DNA from 2 places in the Kluyvera georgiana genome. Region 1 is predicted to be linked to the other one. Evidence: predicted binding sites of a transcription regulator. Region 1 holds the regulator's gene; the other holds the start of a gene.

Evidence for each region. Region 1 encodes PhoB, which activates phosphate uptake and scavenging genes when phosphate is short. Its sites were predicted from a motif close to CTGTCATAAAACTGNCNNAT; they were not measured.
Region 2: a site for PhoB is predicted at 6,174-6,193, ahead of pstS (phosphate ABC transporter substrate-binding protein PstS). Genes of this name have one in related genera too.

The regions. Positions count from the first base shown of each region.
Region 1 is NZ_CP158865.1:3,772,603-3,788,491, reverse strand. It holds gene mak (fructokinase) at 15-917, shown strand; gene sbcC (exonuclease subunit SbcC) at 998-4,138, opposite strand; gene sbcD (exonuclease subunit SbcD) at 4,135-5,337, opposite strand; gene phoB (phosphate response regulator transcription factor PhoB) at 5,529-6,218, shown strand; gene phoR (phosphate regulon sensor histidine kinase PhoR) at 6,240-7,535, shown strand; gene brnQ (branched-chain amino acid transporter carrier protein BrnQ) at 7,945-9,264, shown strand; gene proY (proline-specific permease ProY) at 9,392-10,744, shown strand; gene malZ (maltodextrin glucosidase) at 10,899-12,716, shown strand; gene ABTW00_RS18015 (LysR family transcriptional regulator) at 12,710-13,612, opposite strand; gene ABTW00_RS18010 (hydrolase) at 13,886-14,527, shown strand; gene ABTW00_RS18005 (antibiotic biosynthesis monooxygenase) at 14,587-15,129, shown strand; gene ABTW00_RS18000 (amidohydrolase) at 15,149-15,889, shown strand, end outside.
Region 2 is NZ_CP158865.1:4,949,172-4,965,060, forward strand. It holds gene ABTW00_RS23375 (right-handed parallel beta-helix repeat-containing protein) at 77-2,254, opposite strand; gene glmU (bifunctional UDP-N-acetylglucosamine diphosphorylase/glucosamine-1-phosphate N-acetyltransferase GlmU) at 2,599-3,972, shown strand; gene glmS (glutamine--fructose-6-phosphate transaminase (isomerizing)) at 4,141-5,970, shown strand; gene pstS (phosphate ABC transporter substrate-binding protein PstS) at 6,269-7,309, shown strand; gene pstC (phosphate ABC transporter permease PstC) at 7,382-8,341, shown strand; gene pstA (phosphate ABC transporter permease PstA) at 8,341-9,231, shown strand; gene pstB (phosphate ABC transporter ATP-binding protein PstB) at 9,341-10,114, shown strand; gene phoU (phosphate signaling complex protein PhoU) at 10,129-10,854, shown strand; gene ABTW00_RS23415 (alpha/beta hydrolase-fold protein) at 11,039-12,205, shown strand; gene yieH (6-phosphogluconate phosphatase) at 12,339-13,004, opposite strand; gene ABTW00_RS23425 (NCS2 family permease) at 13,174-14,511, shown strand; gene ABTW00_RS23430 (NADPH-dependent FMN reductase) at 14,553-15,119, opposite strand; gene ABTW00_RS23435 (4'-phosphopantetheinyl transferase family protein) at 15,159-15,889, opposite strand, start outside.

The DNA.
Region 1 (15,889 bases):
AACAGGAGTGATGAATGCGAATTGGTATCGATCTGGGTGGAACGAAAACGGAAGTTATCGCGCTGAGCGATCGCGGGGAGCAGCTCTATCGTCACCGTCTGCCGACGCCGCGTGACTACCAGCAAACCATTGAGAACATTGCGCATCTTGTCGCACTGGCCGAAGAGGCGACCGGGCAAACCGGGACGGTGGGAATGGGGATTCCTGGTTCGATTTCGCCTTATACCGGGGTGGTAAAAAACGCCAATTCAACGTGGCTCAACGGTCAACCGTTTGATAAAGATTTAAGCCGTCGTTTGAACCGTGAGGTGCGGCTGGCGAACGACGCCAACTGCCTTGCGGTGTCGGAAGCGGTAGACGGCGCGGCGGCGGGCGCGCAGACGGTGTTTGCGGTGATTATTGGTACCGGCTGCGGCGCGGGCGTGGCGATCGGCGGCCGCGCGCATATCGGCGGCAACGGCACGGCGGGTGAATGGGGGCATAATCCACTGCCGTGGATGAATGACGACGAGCTGCGCTATCGCGCGGAAGTGCCGTGCTATTGCGGTAAGCAGGGTTGCATTGAGACCTTTATTTCTGGCACCGGTTTTGCCACCGACTACCAGCGGTTAAGCGGGCGTCTATTGAAGGGCAGTGAGATTATGCGCCTGGTGGATGAAGGTGATGCGCTGGCAGAACAGGCGCTCTGTCGCTACGAGCAGCGGCTGGCAAAATCGCTGGCGCACGTGGTGAATATTCTCGACCCGGACGTGATTGTGCTGGGCGGCGGGATGAGCAACGTTGAACGGCTATACCAGACGGTACCGCAGCTGGTGAAAGAATGGGTGTTTGGCGGTGAGTGCGAAACGCCGATCCGTAAAGCGCTGCACGGGGACTCCAGCGGGGTTCGCGGGGCGGCGTGGTTGTGGCCGGCGTGATGCGTCGCTGTTGGCCGGATAAGGCGTAGCCGCCATCCGGCACTCTGCTGGAATGCCCGATGGCGCTGCGCTTATCGGGCCTACTCAACGGCAAACATTTTATCCAGTCGACTATATCCCAACCCGTTGATCTTCTTGACCTTAATCTGCACCGGAATGCGCTCTTTCATTGCTTCAACGTGGCTGATCACGCCGATGATTTTGCCGCTGGCGTTGAGCGCATCCAGCGCGTCCAGCGCGGTATCGAGCGTTTCGCTGTCGAGCGTACCGAAGCCTTCATCGAGGAACAGCGAGTCGATGCGCGTTTTATGGCTGACCAGGTCGGAGAGCGCCAGCGCCAGCGCGAGGCTGACGAGGAAGCTTTCGCCACCGGAGAGCGTGCGGGTATCGCGTACCGCGTCCGCCTGCCAGGTGTCAACCACCTCCAGTTCCAGCGCGTCGCTGACTTTACGTTGCAACAGATAGCGACCATGCAGGCGACTGAGCTGTTCGTTGGCGAGCCACACCAGATTATCCAGCGTCAGCCCCTGGGCGAATTTACGGAATTTATCCCCCTCTTTGGAGCCAATGAGCGCATTTAAATGCGCCCAGTCTTCCAGCACGGCATGGGCTTTTTCAATCTCAACGAACAGCGACTGCTGCTGCTGACGATTGTCGCTGTCCTGCTTGAGCTGCTGGCGCAGTTCGCCCTGGCGCTCGCTGTTTTCGCGTAGCTGGCGGGCAAGCTGCTGAAGCTGCTCCTGCACTTCGGCAAGGCTCAAATCGGCTGTCAGCGTTTCCGGGCGCACGGTCAAATGATGTTGCAACGCTTCCTGTACCTGTGCGGCGAGGGTTTGGCGCTGCTGGTGCTGCGTCTCCAGCGTCTGTTTAAGCTGTTCCAGACGTTGGCGCTCGCCGGCATCCAGTAGCGCATCCAGAAATGCCTGTCGGTCCAGGAAGTGCGAGGCGGAAAGCTGCTGGTCGAAGATCTGTTCCACCTGCTGAAGACGCTGATTTTCCAGTTTTTCTTGTTGCTGAAGCGTTTGCCACTGGCTTTCCAGCGACACACAGTCATGATGCGCCTGTTGCCAGCCGTCAAGCGAGGCCTGCTGGCCATCGTCGGCATTTTCGGCGGGCGGCAGGGTTTCCAGCAGCGGCTGAATCAACGCCAGCTGCTGTTGGGTGCTCTGGCTTTGCGCCTGTTGCTGTTGCCACTGGGCTATCTCGGTTTCGCGTGCCGTCAGCCAACTGTTTTCATCGCCAGCCTGCGGTTGCGACAGGCCAAAAGCCGTGAACGATTGATTAAGCGCGGCAGTACGCTGCTCCTGTTCTTCGCGTAGCTGCGTTAGCTGCGCCTCAAGCTCGCGAAGCTGCTGTTCCAGCGTCAGGCGTTGTTGGTGCTGATAACGCTGCTGTTCGGCGTCATCCTGCGCGGCCAGCCAGCCGTTGATATCGTCAGTCGGTTGCAGATCGATATGCAAATGCTGGAGAGTCTCCTGCCACTGTGAGGTAAGCGCTTGCTCCTGCTGAGAAAGCGAGGTGAGCTCGTCATTTTCTTTCTGCTGCTGCTTTTGCAGCGTCTCCTGCTGGCCACGCAGCGTCGCGCCGTTTTCGGCCAGCTGCGAAACCTCTTTTTCCAGCGCATCGCGACGTGCTTTATTGGCGTCCGGTTTTAAAGCCTGATATTCGGCCAGCGCCGGATGGCTGGTGGAACCGCACAGCGGGCACGGCGCGCCTGGCTGGAGACGCGCGCGCTCGGCTTCCAGCTTAACGATGGTGTCTTCCAAATCGCAAATGGCCTTAACGTCGGCCAACTGCTGTTTTTTCTCTTTATAGACCAGGCGAAGCTGGGTCAGTTCGGCGATTATTTTCTCCAACTGCTGCTGGCGCTGCTGCTGAGCATCCATCAGCTGCTGTCGGCGGGCGTTGAGCGGGATAAACCGTGCGTGCAGGCTGCTGAGCTGCTGGCGCTGCGGGCGCGCCGCCGCGTGTTCGGCGATTCGGGCGGCGACCTCTTCCTGCGTGAGCGTCAGCGTGGAAGGCGGTAGCTGGTTCAGCTGTGTTGCCAGCGCATTACGGCGCTGTTCTTGCGTTTGTTGCTGCGCACGTTCCCGCGTCTGCTGAGCAAATGCGCTCCGCCATCCGGTGAGCTCGCCTTGCCAGCGCTGAATATGTTCATGCGCCTGAAGCCATTGTTGCTGTTGTTGCAGCGACTGCGTGAGCGCGGCGTGCTGGCGTTCCGCGCTGTAGCGAATGCGATCTCGCAGGGTGCGTGCTGCCTGTAAGCGAGTATTCACTTGCAGAACCTGCGCGCGGGTTTTGGCCACCGTGGCGGCCTGTTCCTGCATCTGTGACCAGTGCGGGCGCAGCGCTTCAGCGGGCTGCGCGCGGCTCAGCACGGCGAGCTGCGGCTGCGCCGCTTCCAGGGTCTGCTGGGCTTCTTTCAACGCCTGCTGGGTTTTCTGCCCGTCTTGTTCCAGCTCCGTACGGCGTGACAGCCATTGCTGATGCGTGAGGGCGGTCGCCTGCTGTTGTTGCCACTGCTTTTCATCGGAAGTAAGCGCCTGCAAACTTTGCTGTAGGGACTGTTGCTGCTCTTCGCTCAGCAGCACCACACCGCTGGCCTGGGCCTGAAGCTTGTCGAGGTCATTACGCGCCTGCTTATGCTTTTCAAAGACCTGCGCGGAAATCTGGCCGTAAATTTCGGTGCCGGTCAACTCTTCCAGCAGCTCGGCGCGCTCTTTCGGTTTGGCGTTGAGGAAGGCGGCAAACTGGCCCTGTGAGAGCAACATGGAGCGGGTAAAGCGGCCATAGTCCAGCCCGCTGAGCGACGCGGTCATCTCCAGCTTGTCTTTGACCTTATCCGCCAGAATTTGCCCGTCGGCGCAGCGCGCCAGTTCGACGCGCGGTGCCTGTAAATTACCGTCCGGCTGGTTGCGCGCGCGGTTCTGGCTCCAGAAGGCGCGATAGGCGACGCCCTGTACTTCAAACTCGACTTCCGCCAGACACTCGGCGGTGTCGCGGGTCATCAGGTCATTTTGTGACTGCGAAACGGTATTGAGGCGCGGCGTCTCGTGGTACAGCGCCAGGCAGATGGCGTCCAGCAGGGTGGTTTTGCCCGCGCCGGTCGGGCCGGTGATGGCAAACAGACCGTTGCTGGCGAAAGGCTCTTGGGTGAAATCGATTTTCCACTCACCTTTGAGCGAGTTAAGATTTTTCAGGCGCAGGCTGAGAATTTTCATGGCTGTTGTTCCTCGCCAAGGCTGTTTAGCGTTTCGGTAAACAGCGTTTGCAGGCGTTGCTGCTGCGGTTCCTCAAGCGTTTCCAGCGCCAGGCGGCGTTGGAACACCTCTTCAATACTCAGCTCGCTCAGGGTTTCACGCGTCTGACTTTCCAGAATACGCTGGCGCTGCTCGCGGCTGCGGCGCACCAGCAGTACCTCGACCGGTAGATCGTCGGTGATAGCCTGGATTTTACGTTGAATATCATGCAGGTATTCGTCGCTGGTGATTTCGATATCGAGCCATGTGGTGGCCTCGGTATCGGTTTTCTCCCACGCCGCGAGCTGTGCGCTGATGCTGTCGAAATCGCCCTTAATCACCGCCAGCGCCTGCGTGATGGGGACGGTTAGCGGGGTCACTGCGGCCAGCTTGCCGTCGCTAAATGTCACCAGGTTTACGCTTTTCGCTTTGCCGGTTTCGTCAAAGCTTAACGGGAGAGGCGAGCCGCTGTAGCGGATATGCTCGCTGCCGCCGATTTTCTGCGCCCGGTGAATATGCCCCAGCGCGATGTAATCGGCTGGCGGGAAATTCTGCGCCGGGAAAGCATCCAGCGTGCCAATATAGATATCGCGCACCGCGTCGCTTTTACTGGCGCCGACGGTGGTCAGATGGCCGCTGGCGATGATCGGCAGCGGCAGGTCGCCGCGTAGCCCGCAGGCCTGTTGATACTGCTGCTGATAGTAATCGGTAATGCTGTCCAGCACCTGACGTACTTTTTCATTGCCAGAAAGCCCCGCCTGGCTGGTGATGATGTCGCGCGGACGCAGAAACGGCACCGGGCAGAACACTGCGCCGGGCGTACCGTCGCGCTGATTCAGAATAAACGGCGCATGACCCGCGCTGGCAATCACCGTGGTATTGAGGAACGACAGAATATCGCGCGATTCGTTAAGTGTCGCCACCGAGTCATGGTTGCCCGCCAGCACCACCAGATGGCAGCCCGTTTGCTGAAGATTGACCACAAAGCGGTTATACAGCTCGCGCGCGTAGCTCGGCGGCGAACCGGTATCGAAGATGTCGCCCGCGACGATAATCGCGTCTACGCGCTCCGCCTCGGCGGTGGTCAGCAGCCAGCGCAGAAAGGCATCGTGTTCGGCCGCGCGGCTCTTGCTGTAGAAGTTCTGGCCGAGGTGCCAGTCCGAGGTATGGATAATGCGCATAGCGATTCCGTAAGAAGTGACGTAAAGTTGATTATAAACATTCACCTACGCTGGGGTCGATGAGCGCGTATGGCGCGTGTCATAAACGGTTAAGCGCGATCATCAAACGGTCATGTTTATCATAAAACTGTCATAAATCTGACGCATAATGACGCCGTATATAATACTGATGTCTAAAAACAGGGCAAATAATGGCAAGACGTATTCTGGTCGTTGAAGATGAAGCGCCAATCCGCGAAATGGTCTGTTTCGTGCTGGAACAAAATGGTTTTCAGCCGGTAGAAGCGGAAGATTACGATACCGCAGTGAGTAAACTGAATGAACCCTGGCCCGACCTTATTCTGCTCGACTGGATGTTACCGGGCGGTTCGGGGCTGCAATTTATTAAGCATATCAAACGTGAAGCCTTAACCCGCGATATTCCGGTGGTGATGCTAACCGCCCGCGGTGAAGAGGAAGATCGGGTGCGTGGCCTGGAGACGGGCGCGGATGATTACATTACTAAGCCCTTCTCACCAAAAGAGCTGGTCGCGCGCATTAAAGCCGTGATGCGGCGCATTTCACCGATGGCGGTGGAAGAGGTGATCGAGATGCAGGGCCTGAGCCTTGACCCTACTTCTCATCGCGTGATGACCGGCGAAAACCCTCTCGATATGGGGCCGACCGAGTTTAAGCTATTACACTTCTTTATGACTCACCCGGAGCGCGTGTACAGCCGTGAACAACTGCTGAACCACGTCTGGGGTACCAACGTGTATGTGGAAGACCGCACCGTCGACGTTCATATTCGTCGGCTGCGTAAGGCGCTGGAGCACAGCGGCCACGATCGTATGGTGCAAACCGTTCGCGGCACGGGCTATCGTTTCTCTGCCCGATTCTAATTTTTGACAGGAGAGTGACGCGTGCTGGAACGGCTGTCATGGAAAAGGCTGGCCCTGGAGCTGCTATTATGCTGTCTCCCGGCTGTCGTACTGGGACTGATTTTTGGTTATCTGCCGTGGTTTTTACTGGCGGCAGTGACCGGCCTGCTGATCTGGCATTTCTGGAATCTGTTGCGTTTGTCGTGGTGGCTGTGGGTCGATAGAAGTATGACGCCGCCGCCGGGTCGCGGCAGCTGGGAGCCGCTGCTGTACGGGCTTAACCAGATGCAGTTGCGTAATAAAAAGCGTCGCCGCGAGCTGGGAAATCTGATTAAACGCTTTCGTAGCGGCGCCGAGTCGCTGCCAGACGCCGTGGTGTTGACCACGGAAGAAGGGGCGATCTTCTGGTGTAATGGCCTTGCCCAGCAGCTGCTGGGGCTTCGCTGGCCCGACGATAGCGGGCAAAACATCCTCAACCTGCTGCGTTACCCCGAATTTACCCAACACCTCAAAAAACGCGATTTTCTCAAGCCGCTGCATCTGGTGCTGAATAACGGTCGCCATCTGGAAATCCGCATTATGCCGTATACCGACCGTCAGCTGCTGATGGTGGCGCGCGACGTGACGCAGATGCACCAGTTGGAAGGGGCGCGGCGGAATTTCTTCGCCAACGTTAGCCATGAGCTGCGTACGCCGCTCACCGTGCTGCAAGGTTATCTGGAGATGATGCACGAGCAGGTGCTGGAAGGGAACGTGCGTGAAAAAGCGCTGCACACCATGCGCGAGCAGACCCAGCGCATGGAAGGGTTGGTCAGGCAGCTGTTAACGCTGTCGAAGATTGAAGCCTCGCCGACGCTCGCGCTGAATGAAAAAATCGACGTACCGATGATGCTGCGGGTGGTCGAGCGTGAAGCGCAGACGCTGAGCCAGCAGAAGCATCAGTTCCGCTTTGAAGTCGATGAAACGCTGAAGGTGCTGGGCAATGAGGATCAACTGCGCAGTGCGATGTCGAATCTGGTCTATAACGCCGTGAATCATACGCCGGAAGGCACGTTGATTACGGTGCGCTGGCAGCATGCGCCGCATGGGGCGCTGTTTAGTGTCGAAGATAATGGGCCGGGCATCGCGCCAGAGCACCTGCCAAGGCTCACCGAACGCTTTTATCGCGTGGATAAAGCGCGCTCCAGGCAGACCGGCGGCAGTGGGCTGGGGTTAGCGATTGTGAAACATGCCGTCAGCCACCACGACAGTCGCCTGGAAATTAGCAGTGAAGTCGGCAAGGGATCGTGCTTTAGCTTCCTGCTGCCGGAACGTTTAATTGCCAAAAACAGCGACTGATCGCCAGCTTGTCATCTTAACTTTCCACAGACCAGCCCTGGCTGGTCTGTTTGCTTTGCAGTTAAGAAAACGCTGCCTGATTAACGAACGTCTGGTTGTTTTTTGTTCGCATGATTAGCCGGATGTTTTTCTTAAATCCAGTCAATAAGTCTGGTTGTTAATTGAGTATCAATATAATCATCTGGTTTTGCGATCCCGTGTTGCTTTAAAACGTTATAAGCGTTTAAATTGGCCCCCATACGGTCGTAAACAGACTGTTTATACGCGGTAAATCAAAAAACTATTCTTATTTACTCCGCGAAGGGAGCATATCCCTCTGAGTTTATCGTTGGTTTGCTCTGTATCATTCCGCTGAATCCATTGCGATAAATTTGTTTTACAACACCACATCCACAGGCAGTAGTTACATATGACCCATCAATTAAAATCGCGTGACATCATCGCTCTGGGCTTTATGACCTTTGCGTTGTTTGTTGGCGCAGGTAACATCATTTTTCCTCCTATGGTTGGTCTGCAGGCCGGTCCTCACGTCTGGACCGCGGCGATCGGCTTCCTGATTACTGCTGTGGGTCTTCCGGTGCTGACCGTAGTCGCGCTCGCCAAAGTGGGCGGCGGCGTTGATAGCCTGAGTACGCCAATCGGCAAAGTGGCGGGTGTGCTGCTTGCCACCGTCTGCTATCTGGCGGTTGGGCCACTGTTCGCTACGCCGCGTACCGCGACCGTCTCGTTTGAAATTGGTATTGCGCCGCTGACCGGTAGCGGTGAACTGCCGCTGTTTATCTATAGCCTCATTTATTTTGCGCTGGTGATTCTGGTCTCGCTGTATCCGGGCAAGCTGCTCGATACCGTCGGCAACTTCCTGGCGCCGCTGAAAATTCTGGCGCTGATTGTGCTGGCCGTTGCGGCGGTTATCTGGCCTGCGGGCCCGATCAGCCATGCGCTGGATGCCTATGAAACCGCCGCGTTTTCTAACGGTTTCGTTAACGGCTACCTGACCATGGACACGCTTGGCGCGATGGTCTTCGGGATTGTTATCGTTAACGCCGCGCGTTCTCGCGGTGTGACGGAAGCGCGTTTACTGACTCGCTACACTATCTGGGCCGGTCTGATGGCCGGTGTCGGCTTGACGCTGCTGTATCTGGCGCTGTTCCGCCTGGGTTCTGATAGCGCGATTCTGGTCGATCAGAATGCCAACGGCGCGGCGATTCTGCATGCTTACGTTCAGCACACTTTCGGTGGTGCCGGGAGCTTCCTGCTGGCGGCGCTGATCTTCATCGCCTGTCTGGTGACCGCGGTTGGCCTGACCTGCGCTTGTGCAGAGTTTTTTGCTCAGTACCTGCCGTTCTCCTACCGTACGCTGGTGTTTATCCTTGGTTTGTTCTCAATGGCGGTATCAAATCTGGGGCTCAGCCATCTGATTCAGATTTCGATTCCGGTGCTGACGGCCATCTATCCACCGTGTATCGCACTTGTAGTACTCAGCTTTACGCGTAATTGGTGGCATAATTCGGGCCGCGTTATTGCACCACCGATGTTCATCAGCCTTGTTTTTGGTATCCTTGACGGGATTAAAGCCTCTGCGTTCGCAGACGTGCTGCCGGGGTGGGCCGCTCGTCTGCCGCTGGCCGAGCAAGGTCTGGCATGGCTGATGCCGACGGTCGTTATGGCGGTTCTGGCGATTGTCTGGGACCGTATGGCGGGTCGTCAGGTGACATCAAGCGCGCATTAATTCGCGTCGCAGAGTCAGGTGTTTTAACCACGGAACGTGATGTTCCGTGGTTTTTTATTTTGGGTACTTTCACCTAAGTCGTTCGCGGTGACGCGGGGATGATGGGTATGACATGGCACTGGAAACGATGGAAAACAACAAGCTGAAGCGCGGGTTAAGCACCCGACACATTCGCTTTATGGCCCTCGGATCGGCAATTGGTACGGGGCTGTTTTACGGCTCCGCCGACGCCATCAAGATGGCCGGGCCAAGCGTGCTGCTGGCCTATATTATCGGCGGCGTGGCCGCTTATATCATTATGCGTGCACTGGGCGAGATGTCGGTACATAACCCTGCCGCCAGCTCGTTCTCCCGCTATGCGCAGGAAAACCTCGGCCCGCTGGCGGGCTATATTACCGGCTGGACCTACTGCTTTGAGATTTTGATTGTCGCCATTGCCGACGTCACTGCGTTCGGCATCTATATGGGCGTCTGGTTCCCGGCGGTACCGCACTGGATCTGGGTGCTCAGCGTGGTGCTGATTATCTGCGCCATTAACCTGATGAGCGTGAAGGTATTTGGCGAGCTGGAGTTCTGGTTCTCCTTCTTCAAAGTCGCCACCATCATCATCATGATCGTGGCCGGTTTTGGCATCATTATCTGGGGCATCGGCAACGGCGGGCAGCCAACGGGTATTCATAATCTGTGGAGCAACGGCGGCTTCTTCAGCAACGGCTGGCTCGGCATGGTGATGTCATTGCAGATGGTGATGTTCGCCTACGGCGGTATCGAGATTATCGGTATCACCGCCGGGGAAGCGAAAGACCCGGAGAAATCCATTCCGCGCGCCATCAACTCCGTGCCGATGCGTATTCTGGTGTTCTACGTGGGGACGCTGTTCGTGATTATGTCCATCTACCCGTGGAACCAGGTGGGCACCGACGGCAGCCCGTTTGTGCTGACTTTCCAGCATATGGGGATTACCTTCGCGGCCAGTATTCTTAACTTCGTGGTGCTGACGGCATCGCTGTCGGCGATTAACTCTGATGTGTTTGGCGTCGGGCGTATGCTGCACGGCATGGCCGAGCAGGGCAGCGCGCCGAAGGTGTTTGCGAAAACCTCGCGCCGCGGTATTCCGTGGGTGACGGTGATGGTGATGACCATCGCGCTGCTGTTCGCGGTGTACCTGAACTACATCATGCCGGAAAACGTCTTCCTGGTGATCGCGTCGCTGGCCACCTTCGCCACCGTGTGGGTGTGGATTATGATTCTGCTGTCGCAGGTGGCGTTCCGTCGTCGTCTGTCGGCAGATGAAGTTAAGGCGCTGAAGTTTAAGGTGCCGGGCGGCGTCGCCACTACCATTGTGGGGCTGGTGTTCCTGGTCTTTATCATCGGCCTGATTGGCTATCACCCGGATACGCGCATCTCGCTGTACGTTGGTTTTGCGTGGATTATCCTGCTGCTGGTGGGGTGGATGTTTAAAACCCGTCGCAGTCGCTGATCATCGCGAACGTTGTTAAACCCGGCCTCGCGCCGGGTTTTTTGTTTGTGCAATCTGCGCCCCCGTCCTCCTCCCTACAAAAAAGTTTGAAAGAGGATTAGAGGGGCAGGGACGTATGGCAAGGTGTGCTCATTTTGATGATAGGGGATAGATGATGTTAAACGCCTGGCACCTTCCGGTTGCGCCCTTTATTAAGCAGCGGCAGGATAAACTGATTATCACACTGTGGCTGCGCGGCGATGACCTTCCGCAGCGGGTGACGATGCGCGCGGAAGTGGACAACGAAGAGACGACGGTGCCCATGCGCCGTAGCGGTAAATCGCCTGTAGCTGACGTTGTGCAGTGGCGTGCGGAAATCGCGCTGCATGAGGGCCAGCCGCGCCGTCGCTATGCGTTTAAGCTGCTGTGGGACGACCGCCAATTATGGTTTGCGCCAAAAGGTTTGAGCGCCTTCCCGCCGGCGAAGCTGGAACTCTTTGCCTATGATTGCCCGGACGACAGCCCGCAGTGGGTAAGCGAGCAGATTTTCTATCAGATTTTCCCCGACCGTTTCGCACGTAGCCAGAAGCGCAGCGAGCAGCAGGACAAGGTCTATCATCATCATGCCGCCGGGCACGACATCATCCTGCGCGACTGGGATGAACCATTGACCGCCGAAGCCGGCGGCTCGACCTTTTACGGCGGCGATCTCGACGGTATCAGCGAGAAGCTGCCGTACCTCAAAGCATTGGGCGTAACCGCGTTGTACCTGAACCCGGTCTTCACCGCGCCGAGCGTGCACAAGTACGATACCGAAAATTACCGGGAAGTGGATCCGCAGTTTGGCGGTAGCGATGCGTTGCTGCGCCTGCGGCACAACACGCAGCGTGAAGGCATGCGGCTGATACTTGATGGCGTCTTCAACCACAGCGGCGACACACATGAGTGGTTCGACCGACATCACCGCGGCGATAACGGCGCGTGTCATCATGCGAGCTCTCCGTGGCGGGATCGCTACAGTTTCTCTGCCGAAGGCAAGGCGCTGGACTGGTTAGGTTATTCCAGCCTACCGAAGCTTGACTATCAGTCATCAACGCTGATTGACGAAATCTACGGCGGTGAGGACAGCATTGTGCGTCACTGGCTGAAAGCGCCGTGGAGCATGGACGGCTGGCGGCTGGATGTTGTGCATATGCTCGGTGAAGCTGGGGGAGCGAAGAACAACCTCAAGCACGTTGCGGCGATAACGCAGTCGGCGAAAGCGGCACGCCCGGATGCCTTCGTTTTCGGTGAACACTTTGGTGATGCGCGGCAGTGGTTGCAGCAGGATGCGGAAGATTCGGCGATGAACTACCGCGGCTTTACCTTCCCGCTGTGGGGGTTCCTGGCCAACACTGATATTTCATACGACCCGCAGAAAATCGATGCGCAAACCTGCATGGCGTGGATGGAGGATTATCGCGCCGGACTGTCCCATCAGCAGCAGTTGCGCATGTTTAACCAGCTTGATAGCCACGATACCGCGCGCTTTAAATCGCTGCTCGGTCGCGACGCGGCGCGTCTGCCGCTGGCGGTGGTGTGGTTGTTCTGCTGGCCCGGCGTGCCGTGTATCTATTACGGCGATGAAGTGGGTCTGGATGGTAATAACGATCCCTTCTGCCGCAAGCCGTTCCCGTGGAATAAAAGCCAGCAGGACCAAACGCTGCTGGCGCTGTACCAGCGCTTAGCCGCGTTGCGTAAAGCGACGCCAGCCCTGCGCCACGGTGGATGCCAGGTACTGTACGCCGAAGGCGATGTGGTGGTATTCCTGCGCGTATTGGGCGCGGAGCGTGCGTTGGTGGCGATTAACCGCGGGGAATCCTGTGAGGTGCCGCTGCCGATATCGCCGCTGCTTGCTGTGGGGGAGTGGCTGCGCCGGGAAGGGGAAGGGCAACAGTCTGATGCCACGCTGTCTCTCCCGGCAATTTCCGCCACGGTGTGGACCGCTCATTGATACAGGCGAGTAATCTCAGCGCTGGCGAGCAGGGTTTCCCGCCACCAGCGCTGAGCTAAGCCATCGCTACCGTTACGCCATGCCATATAGGCAACATCCTTCTGGCGGAAAGAGATAACCGATTTTTCGACCAGCTCGCCGGTGCTAAGCCACGGGCTGGCGATATGTCGGGGCAGAAAACCGCAGCCGATACCGGCACGAAGCAGCATCACTTTGCTATTAAAATCATCAACGCGAATTTGCGGCTGCTCGTCCATCAGATTGGTTTGCAGCGGATGACAATAGCGCGCACTGTCGCTGATAACCACCGCGCGATGCAGGCACAGCTGTTCATTGGTTAAGACTTCCGGCACCGCGGCAAGCGGGTGATTGGGGGAAACGACGAAAACATTGTCCAGCGTGCCGAGCATATGGTAGGACCAGGCCGCAGATGTCGGCGGCTCGTTGATGGCGCCGAGTATGATATCCGCGCCGTTATGCGTCAGCTCTTCCCAGGAACCGGCCAGCGTATGGTGGGTAAAATTGAGGCGTGTTTGCCTGTTCAGCGCATAAAAGGCTTCGATATGCGGCAGCAGTGCGGCAAAAGGAAACGAGTCATCCAGCGCAATCGCCAACTCCTTCTCCCAGCCCGCGCTCAGCTGTAGCGCCTGTTTTTCCAGATCCTTTGCCGCATTCAGCAGCAGTCGCCCCTTTTCCAACACCATACGTCCGGTATCGGTGAATTTTGCCCGATGCCCGGAGCGATCGAGCAGTTCGATACTCAGATCGCTTTCCAGCTTCTGGATCATATAGCTCAGGGCGGCAGGTGTTTTAAACAGTGATTCTGCCGCAGCGGCGAAAGTGCCGTGTTTATCGATAGCGTCAAGGATCAGTAAAACGTCGAGATTAATGCGCATAAGAAAAAAATATCCTGAAAAATAAACCACTCAGTTGTAACGAATAGGAAAAAACAATGCTAGTGAATAAATTAGATGAAACCTGCGCATTTTTTTGATTCATGATGAGATACATCGTAATAAGAAAATAATACCGTCACAGGATGGTAAGTTTTCTTTAATAACTTGTTAGAAATTTCCCGCTATACTCAACAGGCTTTCTGATTCAGGATCCTGCTGCTGACGGCAGTGTAAGACCGTTGCCTTTTAACTTATTGATTAAGAAGGTGTGTTATGTCTATTCGGGAACTGATTGACCCTCAAAACTCTACGCTTATTTTTATTGACCATCAGCCGCAAATGTCTTTTGGCGTGGCAAATATCGATCGTCAAACGCTGAAAAATAATACCGTAGCGTTAGCGAAAGCCGGGAAAATATTTAATGTTCCGGTTATTTATACTTCCGTGGAAACCAAAAGTTTCAGCGGCTATATTTGGCCTGAATTGCTTGCCGTCCACCCTGATGTAAAACCTATCGAACGAACCTCAATGAACTCCTGGGAAGACGCTGCGTTTGTTAAAGCAGTGGAAGCAACCGGGCGTAAAAAGCTGATTATTTCCGCGCTGTGGACCGAAGTCTGCCTGACCTTCCCGGCCCTGATGGCGTTGGAAGCAGGCTATGAAGTGTATGTGGTGACCGACACTTCTGGCGGTACCTCCGTTGACGCTCACGAGCGTTCTATTGACCGCATGGTACAGGCTGGCGCAGTGCCGGTAACCTGGCAGCAGGTCCTGCTGGAGTACCAGCGCGACTGGTCGCGCAAAGAGACTTACGACGCGGTGATGGATCTGGTACGTGAACACAGCGGCGCTTACGGGATGGGCGTGGATTACGCTTACACCATGGTGCATGGCGCACCTGAACGTAAAGCCTAAGGTGAGGATGCCGACGGGGCTTCTCCCCGTCGGTTGGTCAGCGCAAGGAACCTATCGTCATGACGCAAAAGCACGTCACGCTGGTGATTACTCACGCCATTCGCCCTGAACACGTCGCACAATATGAAGCCTGGCTGGGCGAAATTATGCCCGTGGCGGCGAGCTACCCCGGCCATCTGGGCGCGAACGTGATTCGCCCGGTCGACGGGCAGACGGCGTGGAATATTATTATTCGCTTTGACACTCTCGAACACCTTTACGCCTGGACTCAGTCTGACGTCCGTCGCCAGCTGGTTAATGAGATTGCGCCGCTGCTCGGCGAAGGCGATCACACTGAAATTCGTACCGAACCCGCCTTCTGGTTTACGCCGCCCGCAGCGCATGTCCGCCAGCCGAAACGCTGGAAACAGTTTCTGATAACGCTGCTGGTGATTTTCCCCAGTACTAACCTGGTGCCCGCGATTACCGGCGCGCTGCTGCCTTCGTTAAAGGGAACCTTGTTGCTGCATTTTCTCAACGATGCCTGTGTGGTCGCGCTGGTGGTCTGGTTCTGGATGCCCATCGTGACCCGCCTGTTTGCCGGCTGGCTAAAAAAAGCCTGAGCTGGCCAAGGAGAACGTTATGTCACAAACAGCCACACTGATCTTAACTCAGGGGCAGATTCATACTCTGGACCCGCAACAGCCGCGCGCCGAAGCGGTGGCGATCGCCGATGGCAAAATCCTCGCCGTCGGTAGCGACGCGCAGATGTTGTCTTATGCGGGCGAAGGTACGCAGATTATCGACCTTCATGGCCACACCGTGGTGCCAGGGCTTAACGACTCGCACCTGCACTTGATTCGCGGCGGTCTGAACTACAACCTTGAACTGCGCTGGGAAGGCGTGCCGTCGCTGGCGGATGCCCTGCGGATGCTGAAAGAGCAGGCCGACCGTACGCCGTCGCCGCAGTGGGTGCGCGTTGTCGGTGGCTGGAGCGAGTTCCAGTTCGCTGAACGCCGCATGCCGACGCTGGAAGAGCTGAACGAAGCCGTGCCGGATACGCCGGTGTTTGTGCTGCACCTCTACGATCGCGCATTGCTCAACCGCGCGGCGCTGAAAGCCGTCGGCTATACCAAAGAGACGCCGGCACCGGCGGGCGGCGAGATCGTTCGCGATAACAACGGCAACCCCACCGGGATGCTGATCGCCAAACCGAACGCCATGATCCTTTACGCCACGCTGGCGAAAGGGCCGAAGCTGCCGCTGGAACAGCAGGTGAACTCTACCCGCCAGTTTATGCGCGAACTCAACCGGCTGGGCCTGACCAGCGCCATCGACGCGGGCGGCGGTTTCCAGAACTACCCGGAAGATTACGAAATTATC
Region 2 (15,889 bases), 1.2 Mb from region 1:
CGCCGCCATCCGGGAATGTCTTCGTGGCTTGCCTGATGGCGCTGCGCTTATCAGGCCTACAGCACTAACCTACGCATCAATCCTTGGTCAGGAAATTCCCGGTATCAAAACTCCCGTCCGCATTACGCTCCAGCGGCTGCGGTAACGACAGCGACTGGAAGTCTTGCGCACGCAGTTCCTTACCTTCCGTGTTCACGCTTTTTCCCTTTTCGATGAAGTAGTTCGTGGCATCGATATTCCCTACCACCGCATCGTCATATTTTCCGGGTTTGCTGCGCAGCGAAATGTTGTCGCTGAATACACCTTGCGTAGATGCATCGCCATAAGGGCTGGGGCGGAAGATGAAGTTAAAGCGCTGGTTGTCGACGGCGACGTTATTGACCACCACTAACTTGCCCGGGTTGAAGTTATCGGTGAAGCCATCAAGGTGGTTGCCGATCGCGATGCTGTTGCGGATTTCGTGAGCCACCGGCTGCCCCTCACCGCCCAGCTTGAAGCCGTTGCTGGTGTTGTCGCGGGCGACAGAGTTCTCGATCACCACCACGCCGTTGGCGCCGTCCTCAATCTTATTAAACAGATCGAAACCGTCATCAATATTGTTGTGTGAATAACACCCTTCCAGGCGGTTACCCTCACCCACGCGCATCTTTACCGCAAAACCATCAGCGTTGATCTTGCCCGGATCCTCATTACTATGGGATTCCGAGTTCACCACGCGGTTATAGCTTGCCCACAGCGGACGGCCAATCTTATCTACCGAGGAAATTTGAATCCCGGTATCGTCATTGCGATAAGCCGTGACATTCTCGATCAGGTTATGGCTGCCCTGAATACGCAGGCTCTTCCCGGTGATATCCACACCGCGTAGCGTCCAGTAGTTACCGTCCAGCAGCATGCCGTGGATAACCGCTTTACCGTTGGCTTCCAGCGTTTTACGGCCATTTTCAAGACCGCTGGCAGAGAGCGGAATATCGGTCTTCGGATAGTCGCCTGCCGCCAGCACAATTTTGCCGCCCGGCGCGACCAGATCGATGGCGGTTTGCAAATCCATCGGCGCATCGGCGGTACCTTTTGCATCTGCCTTGCCATTTGCTGCTGCGTACAGCGTGCTGGTGGAGATACCTTTCTGCTGGTTAACGGTCAACTGCTGCTCAACCGGCGTCCGGTCTTTACCGCTGGTGGGGGTAAAGGTCACCTGAAAGGTATTGCTCTCTTTCAGCGTGGCGGGCTGAGTGAACATCTCGCCGGCCTTCACCGCTTTATTCTCCCCGATCACCACTTCATTGTGCCGTACGGTAAACAGCCCGTCATAATTGGCGCGCGCTTGCAGAGTGTACTCTGGCGTCAGGCTCTTGCTACCCGAAGCGACCTGCATCACCACCGGCCATGATTTGGCAACGAACGGTTTAGAGACCACGGTTTTCGCCTCAGAGGTGGTCAGCGAAGCGTCTTTAACGGTGATTTTGGCATTACGCGACGCAAAGAAGCCCACGTAATACTGCTTTTTATCCTGCACGGAGATCATATCTGCGTGCGGTACGCGCTCGGTCACCCACTCTTCGCTCCCGACAGGGGCCCAGGCGGTCACGAAGCCGTCATTCGTCCGTTCTAGCTTCAGGCGGAACGTCGGCGACTGACGCAGATCAACCCCTTCCTTATAGCTGACCTTTTTAATCTCGGACCCGGCATTACCCCAAGGTTGGGTAATACCGTTACGCGCGATCGCCTGTAGCTTTACGCGGTAACTGTCTTTCTTGTCCTGGGTCATAATGGCGTTCATCACCATATTTGATGCCGCAGGGAACTCTTCATAACCTTCTTTCAGCGGTTCCTGGCGTGGAATGCCGATGATATCGCGCACCAGTAGCCCCGCACCTTCCTGTGCGGCTGGTTTAGCGCCGTTTTCCGGACCAAACTGATCGACGGTCACCGTGGCTGAGAGAACAAAGTTCTCATCGCTCGGTAACGTGGTGTAGAAGAAGGTTAAACCGTCGTGTGAATTGGCGATTTTGCCACCGCGGCTTTCAATAGTGATAGGTTTGCTGAGATCGGCAATCTGCTGTGGCGTCAGCGTTTTACCGTCGATGGTGACGTTATTCACGCCAACTTTCTCCGGAAGAACGTTGGAGGAGAAGTTAACGTCGGTGGACTGCCCAAAAGCGATCGCCTTCCATTGCTGGGGCGTCTGGGCCTGCGCCGAGAGAGAGAGCGCTGCGCTACAAAGGGTAAGAGCCAGAGGTATCTTCTTGTTCATATTATCTTCCTGAATGGTTGAGCGCCGTAATTATCAACAAATTAAAACGGTGTTTCTTTTTTGCGCGTCACAATAATGAGTAAATAAAACACCGTTTTGAAATGGTTTATCCTTTATTCAGGTGATAAAAAAACAGCATAAGCAGTGAGATAGCGCTGAATCTGGCGCTGAGCCTGATTTCTTACAAGACAAATAGATTTGATATAGACGAAAATAAGGGCAGAAAGTCAGGACTAAAGGGGATGTTGGACGTTTTATCAGCAGGCCATTTCATGCTGAAAAATATGTAGAATTTTCAACAAGAACCCGGTTTACTTCATACTTAATCTACAGACAGGATACCTATGTCTAACCGTACCATGAGCGTTGTGATCCTTGCCGCAGGCAAAGGCACGCGTATGTATTCCGATCTTCCTAAAGTGCTGCACACGCTGGCTGGCAAGCCGATGGTGCAGCATGTCATTGATGCCGCGAATCATGTTGGCGCGAACCAGGTTCACCTGGTGTACGGTCACGGCGGTGATTTACTTAAGCAAGCCTTATCCGACGACAACCTGAACTGGGTGCTGCAGGCTGAACAGCTGGGCACCGGACATGCGATGCAGCAGGCTGCGCCGTTCTTCGCGGATGACGAAGATATTCTGATGCTGTACGGCGACGTGCCGCTGATCTCTGTTGAAACGCTGCAGCGTCTGCGCGAAGCCAAGCCGCAGGGCGGAATAGGTCTGCTGACGGTAGTGCTGGACGATCCGAGCGGCTATGGCCGCATTACCCGTGAAAACGGCAAAGTAACCGGTATTGTCGAGCACAAAGATGCCACCGAAGCACAGCGTCAGATTCAGGAAATTAACACCGGTATCCTGATTGCTAACGGTGCGGACCTGAAGCGCTGGCTGGCGAAGCTCGACAATAACAATGCGCAGGGCGAATTCTATATCACCGATATTATCGCCATGGCGTATCAGGAAGGGCGTGAAATTGCCGCGGTGCATCCGGCGCGTATCAGTGAAACCGACGGCGTGAATAACCGCCTGCAGCTTTCCCGCCTTGAACGTATTTATCAGTCTGAGCAGGCTGAAAAGCTGCTGCTGGCCGGCGTGATGCTGCGTGACCCGGCGCGTTTTGACTTACGTGGTACCTTGTCTTACGGGCGCGATGTCGAAATAGATACTAACGTTATCCTTGAGGGCAACGTGGTGCTGGGCGATCGCGTCAAAATCGGCGCGGGCTGCGTGATCAAAAACGCCACCATCGGTGACGACTGTGAAATCAGTCCGTACAGCGTGGTGGAAGATGCGCATCTGGAAGCGGCCTGCACCATCGGGCCATTCGCGCGTCTGCGTCCGGGCGCTGAACTGCTGGAAGGCGCTCACGTTGGTAACTTCGTCGAAATGAAGAAAGCGCGTCTGGGCAAAGGCTCGAAGGCCGGCCATCTGACCTACCTCGGCGACGCGGAAATTGGCGACAACGTGAATATCGGTGCGGGTACCATTACCTGCAACTACGATGGCGCGAATAAGTTTAAAACCATTATCGGCGATGACGTGTTCGTCGGCTCCGACAGCCAGCTGGTGGCCCCAGTGACGATTGGCAAAGGCGTGACGATTGCCGCCGGGACCACCGTCACCCGCAACGTCGCGGATAACGAACTGGTACTCAGCCGCGTACCGCAGGTACACAAGCAAGGCTGGCAGCGTCCGGTAAAGATTAAGAAGTAGGCCTGATAAGGCGTAGCCGCATCAGGCAACAACGGCGAGGAGATAACATAATCTCCCGCCGACCATGCAGTACCTATAAAAATAACCCCACTCTCTACAAGGCTCGGGGCGCCCGGTATACGGGCAACAGGTTGACCGACAACGCGTAAAAAATCGGAACATAAACTTATGTGTGGAATTGTTGGCGCAGTCGCGCAACGTGATGTAGCTGAAATCCTTCTCGAGGGCCTCCGTCGTCTGGAATACCGTGGATACGACTCTGCGGGTTTGGCTGTGGTGGATGCAGAAGGTCATATGACCCGTCTGCGTCGTCTGGGAAAAGTCCAGATGCTGGCTCAGGCAGCGGAAGAACAACCGCTCTCCGGCGGCACCGGTATTGCTCACACCCGTTGGGCAACCCATGGCGAACCATCGGAAGGCAATGCGCATCCGCATGTGTCTGAGCACATTGCGGTGGTGCATAACGGCATCATCGAAAACCACGAACCGCTGCGCGAAATGCTGCAAGCGCGCGGCTATGTCTTCGTTTCAGCGACCGACACCGAAGTGATTGCTCACCTGGTGCATTGGGAGATGGAACAGGGCGGTACCTTACGTGAAGCGGTGCTGCGCGCGATTCCACAGCTGCGCGGCGCTTACGGTACGGTCATTATGGACTCCCGCGATCCGAGCACGCTGCTGGCAGCGCGTTCCGGTAGCCCATTGGTGATTGGCCTTGGGATGGGCGAGAACTTTATCGCTTCTGACCAGCTGGCGCTGCTGCCGGTAACCCGTCGATTCATCTTCCTGGAAGAGGGGGATATCGCGGAAGTGACCCGCCGTACCGTGGCTATCTTCGATAAGACCGGCGCGGAAGTGACGCGTCAGGATATTGAATCAAACGTGCAGTACGATGCCGGTGATAAAGGCATCTACCGCCACTACATGCAGAAAGAGATTTACGAGCAGCCGAATGCCATCAAAAACACCTTAACCGGGCGTATTAGCCACGGCCAGGTGGATCTGAGCGAGCTGGGGCCGGAGGCCGATGCGCTGCTGGCGAAGGTTGAGCACATTCAGATTATCGCCTGCGGGACTTCCTATAATTCGGGAATGGTGGCGCGCTATTGGTTTGAATCGCTGGCCGGTATGCCGTGCGATGTCGAGATCGCGTCGGAATTCCGCTACCGCAAATCCGCCGTGCGCCCGAATAGCCTGGTTATTACTCTCTCGCAGTCCGGTGAAACCGCCGATACGTTGGCAGGCCTGCGCTTGACCAAAGAGCTGGGTTACCTGGGCTCGCTGGCGATTTGTAACGTCGCGGGCTCGTCGCTGGTGCGCGAATCCGACCTGGCGATCATGACCAAAGCGGGCGCGGAGATTGGCGTTGCCTCCACCAAAGCGTTTACGACTCAGCTGACCGTTCTGCTGCTGCTGGTGGCAAAAATGGCTCGCCTGAAAGGTCTGGATGCCGCCGTTGAGCACGATATTGTGCACGGTCTGCAGGCGCTGCCAAGCCGCATTGAGCAGATGCTGTCGCAGGACAAACGCATTGAGCTGCTTGCAGAAGACTTCTCCGACAAGCATCACGCGCTGTTCCTTGGCCGCGGCGATCAGTACCCGATCGCGCTGGAAGGCGCGCTGAAGCTGAAAGAGATCTCCTATATTCACGCGGAAGCCTACGCCGCTGGCGAGCTGAAGCACGGCCCGCTGGCGCTGATTGATGCAGATATGCCGGTGATTGTCGTCGCACCGAACAACGAGCTGCTGGAAAAACTGAAATCCAACATCGAAGAGGTTCGCGCGCGCGGCGGTGAGCTGTATGTCTTTGCCGATCAGGACGCGGCGTTTACCGATAGCGACAACATGCACATCATCGAGCTGCCGCACGTGGAAGAGGTCATCGCGCCTATTTTCTACACCGTGCCCCTACAGCTGCTGGCCTATCACGTGGCGCTGATTAAGGGCACCGACGTTGACCAGCCGCGCAACCTGGCAAAATCGGTGACCGTGGAATAATCGTCACCCTTTGATGAATCATCCGGCTATGCCTCAGGCATAGCCGGATTTTTTTTATCCGCTATAACTGTCATAAAGCACGACGGTTTTGCTGTCATAAAAAGAAAATCCCTCTGAAATTTTAGTGTAAATATTTTTCACAACTAACTGATTTTAATGGTTTTAATTATCCTGTTTTTTATAGGTGTTTCTGTGTCATTAAACTGTCATAAACCTTACATATAACTGTCACCTGATTGTCCTATTTTGCTCCTCGTAGCCACTAAACAATCATTTACGGATTCTTGCAGGAGACATTATGAAAGTTATGCGTACCACTGTCGCAACTGTTGTCGCCGCGACCTTATCGATGAGCGCTTTCTCTGCATTCGCAGCAGCAAGCCTGACAGGCGCGGGTGCAACTTTCCCAGCGCCGGTGTATGCCAAATGGGCTGATACCTACAACAAAGAAACCGGTAATAAAGTGAATTACCAGGGTATCGGCTCCTCCGGTGGCGTAAAACAAATTACTGCAAATACCGTTGATTTCGGCGCATCCGATGCCCCGCTGTCTGACGAAAAACTGGCTCAGGAAGGCCTGTTCCAGTTTCCGACGGTGATCGGCGGTGTGGTGCTGGCCGTTAACATCCCTGGCCTGAAATCCGGCGAGCTGGTGCTTGACGGTAAAACGCTGGGTGACATCTACCTGGGCAAAATCAAGAAGTGGGATGACGAAGCCATCACCAAACTGAACCCAGGCGTTAAGCTGCCTTCTCAGAACATCGCCGTTGTGCGTCGTGCTGATGGTTCCGGTACCTCCTTCGTGTTCACCAGCTACCTGTCTAAAGTGAACGAAGAGTGGAAATCGAAAATTGGCGCGGGCTCTACCGTAAACTGGCCGACCGGTCTGGGCGGTAAAGGCAACGACGGTATCGCGGCGTTCGTACAGCGTCTGCCTGGCTCTATCGGCTACGTTGAATACGCTTACGCCAAGCAGAACAACCTGGCTTACACCAAACTGGTTTCTGCCGACGGCAAACCGGTTAGCCCGACCGAAGATAACTTCGCTAACGCGGCTAAGGGCGTTGACTGGAGCAAAACCTTCGCACAGGACCTGACCAACCAGAAGGGTGACAACGCGTGGCCGATTACTTCCACCACCTTCATCCTGGTACACAAAGAGCAGAAGAAACCTGAGCAGGGCGCTGAAGTGCTGAAGTTCTTTGATTGGGCATACAAAAACGGCGGCAAGCAGGCGAACGAGCTTGACTATGCTTCTCTGCCGGAAAGCGTGGTTGAGCAGGTTCGTGCTGCATGGAAGACCAACGTAAAAGACAGCAGCGGTAAAGCGCTGTACTGATGACGGTCGCCCGGCGGGAACGCCGGGCAGCTGTAAATGTCGTGGCGGATTTTAAACTGGAAAGAGTGATTTATGGCTGCAACTAAGCCTGCTTTTAACCCACCGGGTAAAAAGGGTGACATGATATTCAGCGCGCTGGTAAGACTGGCTGCGCTGATTGTGCTATTGATGTTGGGCGGGATTATCGTCTCTCTCGTGATCTCCTCGTGGCCCAGTATGGAGAAGTTCGGCTTCGCCTTCCTGTGGACCAAGGAGTGGGATGCGCCTAACGACATTTACGGCGCGCTGGTACCGATTTACGGTACGCTCGTGACCTCCGTTATCGCCCTGCTGATCGCCGTTCCGGTGAGTTTCGGCATCGCTCTCTTCTTGACCGAACTGGCACCAAACTGGCTTAAACGCCCTCTGGGCATCGCGATTGAACTGCTGGCGGCCATTCCCAGTATCGTTTACGGCATGTGGGGCCTGTTTATCTTCGCGCCGCTGTTCGCGACCTACTTCCAGGAGCCGGTCGGCAATATTCTTTCTAACATCCCGTTTGTCGGTGCGCTGTTCTCCGGCCCGGCCTTTGGTATCGGTATCCTGGCGGCTGGGGTTATCCTCGCCATCATGATCATCCCCTATATCTCTGCCGTAATGCGTGATGTGTTCGAACAAACCCCGGTGATGATGAAAGAGTCGGCCTACGGTATCGGCTGCACCACCTGGGAAGTTATCTGGCGTATCGTCCTGCCGTTCACCAAAAATGGCGTGATCGGCGGTGTGATGCTCGGTCTGGGCCGCGCGCTGGGTGAAACCATGGCGGTCACCTTTATCATCGGCAACACCTACCAGCTCGACAGCGCGTCACTGTATATGCCGGGTAACAGCATTACCTCCGCGCTGGCGAACGAATTTGCCGAAGCGGAATCCGGCCTGCATGTTTCTGCGCTGATGGAACTGGGTCTGATCCTGTTTGCGATTACCTTTATCGTGCTGGCGGCATCTAAGTTCATGATTATGCGTCTGGCGAAGAATGAGGGGGCACGCTAATGGCAACGCTGGAAATGCAAAACACCGCTGCGCTGGCTGAGTCCCGTCGCAAAATGCAGGCCAGACGCCGCATGAAGAACCGTATCGCGCTGACGCTGTCGATGGCGACCATGATCTTCGGCCTGTTCTGGCTGGTGTGGATCCTGATGGCCACCATCACCCGTGGTATCGACGGGATGTCCCTGGCGCTGTTTACCGAAATGACGCCACCGCCAAATACTGCAGGCGGCGGTCTGGCGAACGCCCTGGCGGGCAGCGGCCTGCTGATTCTGTGGGCGACCGTGTTTGGTACGCCGCTGGGCATTATGGCGGGTATTTACCTCGCCGAGTATGGACGTAAATCCTGGCTCGCCGAAGTCATCCGCTTTATTAACGACATTCTGCTTTCCGCACCGTCGATCGTCGTGGGCCTGTTCGTCTACACCATCGTCGTGGCGCAAATGCAGCACTTCTCCGGTTGGGCGGGCGTGATTGCGCTGGCGCTGCTGCAGGTACCGATCGTTATTCGTACCACCGAGAACATGCTCAAATTGGTGCCGGACAGCCTGCGTGAAGCCGCCTATGCGCTGGGTACGCCAAAGTGGAAGATGATCTCCGCGATTACGCTGAAAGCGTCGGTCTCCGGGATTATGACCGGTATCTTGCTGGCTATTGCGCGTATCGCCGGTGAAACAGCGCCGCTGCTGTTTACCGCACTCTCGAACCAGTTCTGGAGCACCGACATGATGCAGCCTATCGCCAACCTGCCGGTAACCATCTTTAAATTTGCGATGAGCCCGTTTGCGGAGTGGCAGCAACTGGCCTGGGCCGGGGTGCTGATTATCACGCTGTGCGTATTGCTGCTGAACATTCTGGCGCGCGTTATTTTCGCCAAGAAGAAACACGGTTAAGTTTAATACCTTGCCGGATGGCGGCGTAAACGTCTTATCCGGCCTACGGTTGACATATATGTAGGCCTGAAAGCTGCGCGCCATCAGGCATGATGAGGAAGAGATTGAGATGAGTATGGTTAACACGACTCCGGGTAAAATTTCAGTTCGTGACCTGAACTTCTACTACGGCAAATTCCATGCCCTGAAGAACATCAACCTGGATATCGCCAAAAACCAGGTGACGGCGTTTATCGGCCCGTCGGGCTGTGGTAAATCAACGCTGCTGCGTACCTTCAACAAGATGTTTGAGCTGTACCCGGAGCAGCGTGCGGAAGGCGAAATCCTGCTGGATGGCGACAATATTCTCACCAACACCCAGGATATCGCGCTGCTGCGCGCCAAGGTTGGGATGGTGTTCCAGAAGCCGACGCCGTTCCCGATGTCCATCTACGACAACATTGCTTTCGGCGTGCGTCTGTTTGAAAAACTGTCGCGTACCGACATGGACGAACGCGTGCAGTGGGCCTTGACCAAGGCCGCATTATGGAATGAAACCAAAGATAAACTGCACCAGAGCGGGTACTCTCTCTCCGGTGGTCAGCAGCAGCGTCTGTGCATCGCGCGCGGTATTGCGATTCGCCCGGAAGTGCTGCTGTTGGATGAACCGTGTTCAGCCCTTGACCCGATTTCCACCGGGCGTATCGAAGAGCTGATCACCGAGCTGAAAGAGGATTACACCGTCGTTATCGTCACCCACAACATGCAGCAGGCTGCGCGTTGTTCCGATCACACGGCGTTTATGTACCTGGGCGAGTTGATTGAGTTCAGCAACACGGACGATCTGTTCACCAAGCCCGCGAAGAAACAAACAGAAGATTACATCACCGGTCGTTACGGTTGATTCAGGAGCGCGTTGTGGACAATCTGAACCTTAATAAACATATTTCCGGCCAGTTCAACGCAGAACTGGAGAGCATCCGCACCCAGGTGATGACCATGGGCGGCATGGTTGAGCAGCAGCTTTCTGATGCGATTACCGCGATGCACAACCAGGATAGCGAACTGGCGAAGCGCGTTATCGATGGCGATAAGCACGTCAACATGATGGAAGTGGCGATTGACGAAGCCTGCGTGCGCATTATCGCCAAACGCCAGCCAACTGCGAGCGACCTGCGTCTGGTGATGGCGATTATCAAAACTATCGCCGAGCTGGAACGTATTGGCGACGTAGCGGACAAAATTTGCCGCACCGCGCTGGAGAAATTCTCCCAGCAGCACCAGCCGCTGCTGGTCAGCCTGGAGTCGCTGGGCCGCCACACCGTGCAGATGCTGCACGACGTGCTGGATGCGTTCGCGCGCATGGATCTCGACGAAGCGGTTCGTATCTACCGTGAAGACAAGAAAGTTGACCAGGAATATGAAGGCATCGTGCGTCAGCTGATGACCTACATGATGGAAGACTCGCGCACCATTCCAAGCGTGCTGACCGCGTTGTTCTGCGCTCGCTCTATCGAGCGTATCGGCGACCGCTGCCAGAATATTTGCGAATACATCTTCTACTTCGTGAAGGGACAAGATTTCCGTCACGTGGGCGGCGATGAGTTGGATAAGCTGCTGGCGGGGAAAGATCCGAAAGAGTAATCGCTAAATTTTGCGCCGCAAAACCTGTCGTCTTCGCTGAAGCGGCAGGTTTTTGCTTTCTGGCTTTAGCTCTTAGCGCTATTGCCCGTAAAACTGGTGGAACATCACACCGCAAGTTTCCCTATCCCGGTTACTCTGAGCGTCCTGCTTCAAACATGGATAAGGAAATAACGTGAAACGACAACTGAGTTGTGCAGCTTTTCTCATCTCCAGCGTGCTGGGATGCGCCTCTTTATCTGCAGTGGCCGCGCCATTACCTGCTACGCCGAGCCAGGCGATTCCCGTCAGCCAATACATCACACAGGTTAATGCCGACAACAGCATCACCTACCGCCTGTTTGCGCCAACGGCAAAACGGGTATCCGTCGTAACGGGCTCCACATCAGACAGCTTTGTCTCGCATGATATGACCAAAGATGAGCAGGGGGTCTGGACGTGGCGAAGCGACGCCCTGAAACCCAACCTCTATGAATATTATTTTGATGTCGATGGTTTCCGTTCCATTGATACCGGCAGTCGTTACCCAAAACCGCAGCGACAGGTGAATACCAGCCTGATTCTGGTGCCGGGAAGCATTCTGGACGATCGCGCGGTCGCGCATGGTGATGTGCGAACGCTAACCTATCACTCGACGGCGCTCAGTGCCGAACGCCGCGTTTATGTCTGGACGCCACCGGGATATACCGGCAGCGGCGAACCATTGCCGGTACTCTATTTCTACCATGGCTTCGGTGATACCGGGCTATCGGCGATTGACCAGGGGAGAATTCCGCAGATGATGGATAACCTGCTGGCCGAGGGCAAAATCAAGCCGATGCTGGTGGTCGTGCCGGATACGGAAACGGACGTACCAGAAGCGATTGCCGAGAACTTCCCGCCGCAGGATCGAAGGAAATCATTCTATCCGCTGAATGCGAAAGCGGCGGACAACGAGCTAATGCACGATATTATTCCGCTGATCGGCGAGCGCTTTAATGTCCGCAAGGATGCCGATGGCCGCGCGTTGGCAGGGCTATCGCAAGGCGGCTATCAGGCGCTGGTCTCCGGAATGAATCATCTCGACAGCTTTGGCTGGCTGGCCACCTTCAGCGGCGTGACAACCACAACGGTACCGAACGCTGGCGTTGAGGCACAGTTTAATCATCCGCAGGCCATCAATAAACAGCTGCGTAATTTCACCGTCGTTGTGGGGGAGAAAGATAACGTCACGGGGGCGGATATTGCGGGTCTTAAGAAAGAACTTGAACAGAAGGGGATTAAATTCGATTACACGGTCTATCCGGGATTGAATCACGAAATGGATGTGTGGCGTCCAGCTTACGCTACGTTTGTGCAGAAACTGTTTAAGTGACAGGTCGCCGGGTGAGGTGTTGAACGTAAATGCCGGATAGCGACGCTTTGCGCCTTATCCGGCCGACCAATGTTTCCCGGTACATACGTAGGCTCGATAAGCGTAGCGCCATCGGGCAATCACACAGACACCGTTATTGCGTAATATCCCAACCGCGGGCCTTCCACAGTGCCGGCAGCTCCGCCAGATCGGTAAACGTCGTCACCTTCGGGTGGTTAATCGGCTTATTGTGCGGATCGGCGCAGAAATAGAACACCTCCATCCCCGCATCAATACCCGACTGTGCGCCTGCGCTGGAGTCGTCCACGAGGATGCAGTTCTCGACGTTGACGTTCATCGCTTTTGCCGCGTGGTGCATCAGCGCCGGATCCGGCTTCCAGCGCTGGATATCGTAACCGCTAAACAGTTTGTCTTCGAAATAATGCAACATGCCCAGTTTGCCCAGCGAATGCTGCATTTTGCTGACCGGGCCGTTGGAAACGATGCACATCGGAATCGCTACGGAATCGACCAATGCGTTAGCCCCGGCAATCACCTCCAGCTCCGAGTCGAAAAGGCGTGCGACCTCGGCGCGATAAACCGGTTCTAAATCCGCCCGGGCAAGGTTCACTCCGTGCTCGGCGTTGATGATATCGATGATCTCGTAGAGCTTTACGCCCTTGAAACGTTTAAAAATCTCTTCCAGATCGAGCGTGATGCCAAATGTCTTGAACATGTGGACGTAGGCCCGTGAACAGATCACTTCGCTGTCGACCAGCGTACCGTCACAGTCGAAAAAAACCGCTTCAACTCCGGACATGTCATTTCCTTTTTAACAAGTTTAACGTTTACGTAATGCTGAATTGAGAGACGCAATCGTTGCCGTATAAGCAAAATCAATGAAAAAAAGTATCTCACAACCGCGCCTATTGTCGCATTTTGGTATAGGATAGCGACGAATTTTCCTTCCTTGTCTGCGGAAATTGATAATGAGTCAACAACACACCACCCCGGCTTCCGGCCAGGGGATACTGGAGCGCGTGTTTAAACTGCGCGAGCACGGCACGACGGCACGCACCGAAGTGATCGCCGGTTTCACCACCTTCCTGACGATGGTCTACATCGTGTTTGTAAACCCGCAAATTCTTGGCGTGGCCGGAATGGACACCAGCGCGGTGTTCGTGACCACCTGTCTGATTGCGGCGCTCGGCAGTATCCTGATGGGCGTATTTGCTAACCTGCCGGTGGCGCTGGCGCCAGCGATGGGTCTGAACGCCTTCTTCGCGTTCGTGGTTGTGCAGGCGATGGGCCTGCCGTGGCAGGTAGGGATGGGCGCCATTTTCTGGGGCGCTGTCGGCCTGCTGCTGTTGACCATTTTCCGCGTCCGCTACTGGATGATTGCCAATATCCCCGTGAGCCTGCGCGTCGGTATCACCAGCGGTATCGGTCTGTTCATCGGCATGATGGGCCTGAAAAATGCTGGCGTGATTGTCGCAAACCAGGACACGCTGGTTTCCATTGGTAACCTGACTTCACACAGCGTGCTGCTGGGCGTGCTGGGCTTCTTTATTATCGCCATTCTGGCTTCGCGCAATATTCACGCGGCGGTGTTGGTCTCTATCATCGTGACCACCCTGCTGGGCTGGATGCTGGGCGATGTGCATTACAGCGGTATTGTCTCCGCGCCGCCGAGCATTACTACCGTCGTGGGCCATGTCGATTTGGCCGGGTCGTTTAACCTTGGTCTGGCGGGCGTTATCTTCTCCTTCATGCTGGTAAACCTGTTCGACTCCTCCGGTACCCTGATCGGCGTGACCGATAAAGCGGGCCTGGCGGATGCGAAAGGTAAGTTCCCGCGCATGAAGCAGGCGCTGTTTGTCGATAGCGTCTCCTCGGTAGCCGGTTCCTTTATCGGTACCTCTTCCGTGACGGCCTACATCGAATCTTCCTCCGGCGTTTCCGTGGGCGGTCGTACCGGCCTGACGGCGGTTGTCGTGGGTATTCTGTTCCTGTTGGTGATTTTCCTGTCGCCGCTGGCGGGCATGGTGCCGGGCTACGCAGCCGCGGGCGCGCTGATCTACGTTGGGGTGCTGATGACCTCCAGCCTGTCACGCGTGAAGTGGGATGACCTGACCGAAGCCGTTCCGGCGTTTATTACCGCCGTGATGATGCCGTTCAGCTTCTCCATTACCGAAGGTATCGCGCTGGGCTTTATCTCTTACTGCGTGATGAAAATCGGTACCGGTCGTTTCCGCGACCTCAGCCCGTGCGTGATTGTTGTCGCACTGCTGTTCGTGCTGAAGATTGTGTTTATTGACGCACACTGATGAAATAAACCCTCGCCCATCGGGCGAGGGTTTTAAAGAACTTACGCTTTAACACGCTGAATATACTCGCCAAATGCGGTCAGCTGACCGGTCAAATGATCTAACGTTCCCTGCTCAATCACTTCGCCCAGCTGCGGGTCGACTTTGTTCTGAATCACGCCGCCCATAAACTCCGGCTTGTTCATCACCATCGCATCGAGGAACACCAGAATCTGACGCAGGTGATACTGGCAGCGCGCGCCGCCGATTGCGCCCATTGAGCTGGTCTGAATCAACACCGGTTTACCTGCCAGCGGCTGGTCCGGCAGACGCGACAGCCAATCGATGGCGTTCTTTAACCCGCCCGGAACGGAATAGTTATATTCAGGGGTGACGATGACCACGCCATCGGCCTGGCGAATTTGCTCAGCCAGCGCTTCCACGCTCTGCGGGAAGCCTTCATCTTGCTGGAGATCGGCATCGTACAGCGGAATATCGCCAATTGACGGCAGCGCGGAAACGCTCATGCCCGCCGGGGCGATCTTAGGCAGGGTGCGTGCCACCATGCCGTTGAATGAACCTTTGCGCAGGCTTCCCAATAACGTAACTACTTTCAACGTTTCTGACATGACTACTCCTTTGCATCATGAGGCTGTTTTCCAGCCGAATCAGTTGAGTATAAGCGCTTTCTCTGCCGGTAGGCTGGTGAATCTCATCAACCTTGCTGCCGGTTCGTTGGCCCGCGTCTGCGCGTCGGGCAAGCTGCGCCAGCCGTATTTACCGTCGAACTCCCACACCTTCAGCTTTTCAATCGCCGGCGAGGCGCATAGTGACCATACCAGCACGTCTTCCGCATCGCAGATAGCTTCGAGATGATCGGTATTGGCCGAACGCAGGCGACCGGAACCCGGCAGTAGCTGGAGCATTTGCGGAGAATCGTGGTTCACGTCGCCGGACATTTTGAGCACGCTCTGGCGCAGCGTAATCAGCTGGGCTCGCGCTTCATGTGGGTCGTTTTGGTTGTTGATCCACAGATTTTCATTGCTGGTAAAACGGTAGTTTTCCATGATGGTGGCCTGCGGGGTGTTGCGCAGTACGCGCAGCAACTCCATATCGAGGCCGCAGTGCCCTTCGGTGGTCAGCGCGACGCCGACGATATTACCCGCATAGGCAATGGAAAAATCAGGCAGATGGCTATCTTTGAAGTACGGTTTGCCCTCATCAGGCGTGACAATTTCCGGTAATTCACTGATGCCGTAAAGCATAAACAGCAGCTCGGCGAGCAGCGCGCGCGAAGCCAGGTAGCGCGTACGGCGATGGGCCGGCAGCTGGCGTGCGATGTTATGACTGGTGGAGGACAACCGTACCGATAGTAGATGCCCGTCCTTAAGGATCCCTC